2 regions of the Exiguobacterium sp. s168 genome follow, and region 2 is predicted to be linked to the other one. Evidence: a T-box and tRNA genes for the amino acid it is inferred to sense, from the RefSeq annotation. Region 2 holds a T-box; the other holds one or more tRNA genes.

Region 1 (3,429 bases), on a different contig from region 2:
CAGATTAATAAAACCTTAACAAACGGATGTTGCAAAAACTATTTACAAGTTCACCGGACCTTTACATAATGGGGAAGTTGAGAAAATAAACTTTACAAACACATCAATCCACATGAAATAAAGGAGCTGGCAAGATGAACTATGATTTGCAGGAAATGATTTTCACCTTCATCGGTGGACTCGGGATTTTCCTATTCGGTATTAAGTATATGGGAGATGGGCTCCAAAAAACAGCAGGAGACCGATTACGTTATATCCTTGATAAATATACGACAAATCCATTGTTAGGTATCCTAGCAGGTATCGTCGTCACGATTTTGATACAGTCGTCGTCAGGGACGACCGTCATCGTCGTCGGACTCGTTAGTGCAGGTCTGATGAATTTACGACAGGCGATCGGAGTCGTCATGGGGGCTAACATCGGAACAACGATTACTGCCTTCATCATCGGCTTTAACGTCAAGGAAGCAGCGCTTCCAGCGATTGCGATTGGTGCTTTCTTGATCTTCTTCTTCAATAAAGAACGGGTTCAATACATCGGACAGATTTTCTTCGGATTTGGTGCATTGTTCTATGGTCTCACTTTGATGGGCGACGGAATGGCTCCGCTTGAATCAAGCGTCTGGTTCCGTGAGTTGACTGTATCGATGTCGGATAACCCATTGCTGGGTGTCTTCGTCGGAACAATCTTTACTGTTCTTGTTCAGTCGTCGTCAGCAACGATCGGTATCTTACAAGAGTTGTACGCTGGTGGCATGATCGATATCAAAGCAGCTCTTCCGGTCTTGTTCGGTGATAACATCGGAACGACGATCACAGCAGTACTCGCAGCACTTGGTGCGTCGATTGCAGCTAAACGAACAGCAGCAGCACACGTCATCTTCAATATCATCGGAACAGTATTGTTCCTGATTGCATTACCAATCTTCTCAAGCTTCATCACATGGATCACAGGCACGCTTGAATTAGGTCCGAAAATGCAAATCGCCTTTGCACACGGAACATTCAACGTCGTCAATACGTTGATTCAATGTTGGTTCATTGCGCAAATCGCATGGCTTGTACAAAAAATCGTACCGGGTACGGATACGACGATTGATTCAAAACCGCGTCATCTCGATCAAAATATCTTGAACCAATCTTCGGCACTCGCATTAAACCAAGCGAAGCTTGAAGTGTTACGAATGGGTGAATTCTCAAAAGATGCGCTTGCAAAAGCACACCGTTACACGCAATCGCATGATAAAAAGGATGTATCAGAATCAGAACAGATCGAATATGCGATTAATCATTTAAATACAGAAGTCACAAGTTATCTCGTTAAAGTAGCGGCACATGATCTATCAGAGCGTGAATCAAATGAACACTCGTTACTGATGCATGCCGTCAATGACTTTGAACGAATTGGTGACCACGTCGAAAACATCGTCGAATTGGTCGATTTCCAAATCGTCAACCGGATTCAGTTCACATCATCAGCGAAACAAGAGCTTGATGATATGTATGCCTTGACGCAAGAAATCGTCGACTGTGCCGTTCGCGCCGTCGAAGAGGACGATGTTACACGAGCTCGCAAAGTTCTAGAACTCGAAGGTAAACTTGATGCACTCGAACGTTCATTCCGTAAACACCATGTCCTTCGTGTTAACGCTGGCGAATGTACGGGCCAAGCAGGGATGATTTTCGTCGATCTCTTGTCGAACCTCGAACGAATTGGCGATCATGCTGTAAACATCACGGATCTCGTCCTTGAACAGCGGACGGCATTAACGAACTAAGCGAAATACGATTTGTCTATGACAGCTGATTTCAAAAAATGAAATCAGCTGTTTATTTTTTTGAAATAGCATATTGACAAGTTTCGCCACATCTCGTAATCTAGTAAGAGTAAAGCAACATACATCATGGCGGTGTAGCTCAGCTGGCTAGAGCGTACGGTTCATACCCGTGAGGTCGTGGGTTCGACTCCCTCCGCCGCTACTATTACTTAAGGACCCTTAGCTCAGCTGGTTAGAGCTGACGGCTCATAACCGTCCGGTCGCAGGTTCGAGCCCTGCAGGGTCCATTCAGTAGAACGCACCTCGTTGAAAAACGAGGTGCGTTTATTTTTGTTCCTCCGGGGAATAGTAAAGATATTGTAATAATATTCATACTATAGTAACTAAGGGAGAGCGAAGAGAGATGGAACGTAACCATACGATGATGCAGTTTTTTGAGTGGCATGTAGAGAATGATGGGAAGCACTGGCAACGCTTGAAAGAGCGGGCGCCTGAATTACGTGCTGCCGGCATCACGTCCGTGTGGATTCCACCGGCGTCAAAAGGTCAATCAGATGAAGATACAGGATATGGAATTTATGACGTATATGATTTAGGCGAATTTGATCAAAAAGGAACGGTCCGTACAAAATACGGTACAAAGGATGAACTCGTCGAAGCGATTCAAGTCGCTCGTGAGAATGACATCGCCATTTATGCGGATGTTGTCATGAACCATAAAGCAGCAGCCGATGAACTTGAGACAATCAATGTCGTTGAGGTCCATCCAGAAGACCGTTCGAAAGAAATTTCAGAAGAATTCGAAATCGAAGCATGGACGAAATTTACGTTCCCTGGTCGAAACGGAAAATATTCGGATTTTGTCTGGACACATGAATTCTTTAATGGAACGGATTTCGATGCCCGTGAAGAAAAAACCGGTGTCTTCAAGATATCCGGTAAAAATAAAGACTGGAACGATCAAGTCGATGACGAATTCGGAAACTATGATTATTTGATGTTCGCGAACATCGATTATAACCATCCGGAAGTACGTGAAGAGATGATCCGCTGGGGGCATTGGTTCCAAGAGACGATTGACTGCCAAGGATTCCGACTCGACGCCATCAAACATATCAATTATGAATTCGTTCATGAATTTGCAAAATCGATGATCGAGAAAAATGATGGCGATTTCTATATGGTCGGGGAGTTCTGGAAATCAGATCTCGATGATTGCCGTCATTTCCTTGATAGCGTTGATTACACGATCGATTTGTTCGACGTTCCCCTTCATTATAAATTCCATGAAGCTTCGAACCAGGGACAAGAGTTTGATTTAACAACGTTGTTTGCAGATACGCTCGTCGAATCACACCCGACGAATGCCGTCACGTTCGTCGATAATCATGATTCACAACCAGGTGAATCACTCGAATCATGGGTAGATGACTGGTTCAAACAGCATGCGTATGCATCGATCTTACTTCGTAAAGACGGTTATCCATGTGTCTTCTACGGTGACTATTATGGAGTGCAAGGACCTCATCCTGTAGAGGGTAAAAAAGAAATGATTGATGCTTTACTGTATGCACGTTATCACAAAGCATATGGTGACCAAGAAGATTATCTCGATGATCCGCATTGCGTCGGTTGGGTTCGTCGAGGCGTA
Region 2 (3,429 bases):
GATAGACCGACATGAAGTCGTACGCATCATATGCCGCTTTTACTTTTCCAACAAGTTGGTCCAATTTCGTCCGCATGAAACGGTCTGACTCTGGTAAGTCTTCAAATGCGACACGATGCGCCGCAGGATCGAATTGATCCAAGTTTCCGAGAAGGAAACGAACCGTGTTGCGGATTTTCCGGTATGACTCTGAGACTTGTTTGAAGTTATCCATCGACGCCCGGACATCGGCTTGATAATCAACAGATGCGACCCATAAGCGAAGAATCTCTGCTCCGAATTGTTGCATGACTTGGATCGGTGCGATCGTGTTACCGATCGATTTAGACATCTTACGACCTTGACCATCCAAGACGAATCCGTGACTGACGACCGCTTTATATGGTGCTTTCCCTGTCGTTGCGACAGCTGTCGATAACGAAGAGTTAAACCAACCGCGGTATTGGTCAGATCCTTCAAGATAGAGATCCGCCGGACGCGTCAATTCAGGACGTGTCGCAAGGACACCGGCATGTGATGAACCAGAATCGAACCAGACATCCATGATGTCCGTTTCTTTTTTGAAGATACCGTTCGGGCTTGCTGGATGTGTGAATCCTTCAGGAAGCAAGTCGACTGCTTCGCGCTCATACCAGACGTTTGATCCGTGAGCTGCGAACAGGTTCGCGATATGATCAATCGTTTCCGGTGTGACGATTTCCGTACCGTCTTCAGCGTAGAAGATTGGAAGTGGTACACCCCAAGCGCGTTGACGTGAGATGACCCAGTCGCCGCGGTCTTTAAACATGTTGTGAAGACGTGTTTCGCCCCACTCTGGTACCCACTGGACGCCTTTGATCTCATCAAGGATTTCTGCACGGAAGTCTTTGATTGAAGCGAACCACTGTGGCGTTGCCCGGAAGATGACCGGTTTTTTCGTCCGCCAGTCGTGTGGATACGAGTGTTTGATGAACGATAGTTTTAAGAGAGCGCCTGCTTCTTCGAGGGCGAGACCGATTTCTTTGTTCGCATCCTCATAGAACATACCTTCAAATCCAGGAGCTTCTGCTGTCATGACTCCTTTATCGTCAACTGGGCAAAGGACGTCAAGACCGTACGCTTGACCGATGCGGAAGTCATCTTCCCCGTGACCTGGAGCTGTATGAACGACACCTGTCGCTTCTGCTGTAACGTGATCGCCAAGCATGACGAGTGATTCACGATCGTAAAGCGGATGTTTTGCCTTGATGTACTCGAAGTCCGCACCATTGAAGACACGTCCGACTGTTGCATCTTCCCATCCGAGTGCTTCGATGACTTCAGGAACGAGTGTTTCCGCTACGATATAGCCTTTTCCTTGATATTCGATCCGCGCATACGTCAGTTCCGCACTGACAGAGATTCCAAGGTTCGCTGGAATCGTCCATGGTGTCGTCGTCCAGATGACGAAATGATCCGTCGGCTCTAAGATGTTTTTTCCGTCCATGACTTGGAACGCGACATAGATGGCAGCTGATCGTTTATCTTGATATTCGATTTCTGCTTCAGCTAGTGCCGATTCAGAAGACGGTGACCAATAGACTGGCTTCTTCCCTTTATAGATATAGCCTTTGTTCGCCATATCTCCGAATAAACGAATTTGCGCTGCTTCAAATTCTGGTTGCAGGGTGATATATGGGTTGTCATAGTCACCGAGAACGCCGAGGCGTTTGAATTGCTCGCGTTGGTGATCGACTTGTTCGAGCGCATATTTCGCACATAATTCACGGAATTCCGCGACCGTCATCGATTTACGATCAACGCCGGCTTTTTGAAGTGCTGTTTCGATTGGTAATCCGTGTGTGTCCCAACCTGGTACGTAAGGCGACTGGAAGCCATTCATCGATTTATAACGAACGATAATGTCCTTTAAAACTTTATTCAATCCGTGACCCATGTGGATGTCACCATTCGCATACGGAGGACCATCGTGAAGGATGAACGTTGGCTTCCCAGCATTTTTTTCTTGGACCGCAGCGTAGAGGTTCATCTCTTCCCAACGTGCTTGCATATCTGGTTCACGTTTCGGCAAGTTGCCTCGCATTAAAAACTCCGTTTTCATCATCAATAAGGTTTCTTTGTAATCCATCTGACCATCTCTCACCTTTCGCTTTAAAAGTACAAAAAAAGCCAAGCTCATCCCTGAGATAGGGACGAGCTTGGCTGAACTCGCGGTACCACCCTACTAATCCTGCTCGTCAATTCGACGAAACAAGACCGCTTAAGTACTCGATAACGGGAGTGAGCCGGCATGACTTACTGTTCAGCGAACGTTCAGTCATGCACTCCAAGGGGATACCCCATCTTTTTCGTTGTTCGGGCTTCCACCATTCCCCGATTCGCTGTCAACCGTCCAAGATGCGACGTGTCCTTGTCATTGATTTTTATTTATACGACATCGTCGTCATTATACGCAACTGCTGGAACATCGTCAAGCGCTCCACGAGAAGAGAAATCAAACGCATCCCAGTCATGGCTCGTCAATAATTCCATCTGTGCATCGATCAATACTTTGAATCGATTACGATAGAGTTCGATTTTTTTGCGCATTTGCTCTACTTCGAAGTCTGTCCGTTGTGCCCGGCGTTGCGCCGCATCTTGCAACTGCTCTGCTTCACGTTCTGCTTGCTTTAGGATCAAGCTCGCTTCTTTTGAAGCATTGGCTTTGACTTCTTCAGCCGCTTCCTGTGCGACAATGATCGATTTGTTCAATGTTTCTTCCATCGAACTAAAGTAATCGACGCGTGCTTGCATGTTTTGAATGACTTCCTGTTGTTGACGATTCTCACGCAACAACAATTCAAAATCCTTGATGACTTGATCTAGGAATTCGTTCACTTCATCTTCGTCATAGCCGCGAAACTTTCGTGTGAACTCCTTATTATGAATATCGAGTGGCGTTAATGGCATGATGAATTCCTCCTCCGCATTTATCTTATCCTTTTAAAATACCGTATTGTAGCTTGATCCGGTCACGTTTCGTTGATCCGAGGATTGCAATCAACTTGACACGTCCCGTTCCACGCAAGGAAAGCAAATCGCCTTCTTCTAGCATGAAACTCGAATCATCCACTACTTTATAATTGACCTTACTTTCACCTTGTTTAATGAGCGTCTGTGCTTTTTGACGTGAGAAGCCGAGAATTTCACTCACGACCGTATCGAACCGGAGTGAACTGACGAACCCAAGTGTCTCTTCCCACTCTTGATCCTTCACTTTCAAACGGTCTTCCGCCTCAACACGTGAAAGACGAATCTTCGTCTTCCCTGCTCGTTCGACGTTTGCTTCGATATAGGTCGCGACTTCGTCCGCGACGGCAAATTGTACTTGATCCTGGATGATGACGTCGCCGAATTTGGCTCGTTTCAATCCGACGTTCAATAATGTACCGGTGACTTGACGATGAGAAA

Evidence for each region. A T-box is a leader RNA that pairs with one kind of tRNA and senses whether it is charged. The one in region 2 lies ahead of ileS (isoleucine--tRNA ligase), so its partner is inferred to be a tRNA-Ile.
Region 1: it encodes a tRNA-Ile, which carries the amino acid that the T-box ahead of ileS (isoleucine--tRNA ligase) is inferred to sense. The anticodon was not compared.

The regions. Positions count from the first base shown of each region.
Region 1 is NZ_JACSNE010000005.1:70,617-74,045, reverse strand. Features, by position in the region: gene KNQ15_RS05035 (Na/Pi cotransporter family protein) at 135-1,778, shown strand; tRNA gene KNQ15_RS05030 (tRNA-Met) at 1,907-1,980, shown strand; tRNA gene KNQ15_RS05025 (tRNA-Ile) at 1,992-2,065, shown strand; gene KNQ15_RS05020 (alpha-amylase) at 2,182-3,429, shown strand, end outside.
Region 2 is NZ_JACSNE010000001.1:73,974-77,402, reverse strand. Features, by position in the region: gene ileS (isoleucine--tRNA ligase) at 1-2,107, opposite strand, end outside; T-box leader at 2,165-2,405, opposite strand; gene KNQ15_RS00410 (DivIVA domain-containing protein) at 2,407-2,928, opposite strand; gene KNQ15_RS00405 (YlmH family RNA-binding protein) at 2,954-3,429, opposite strand, start outside.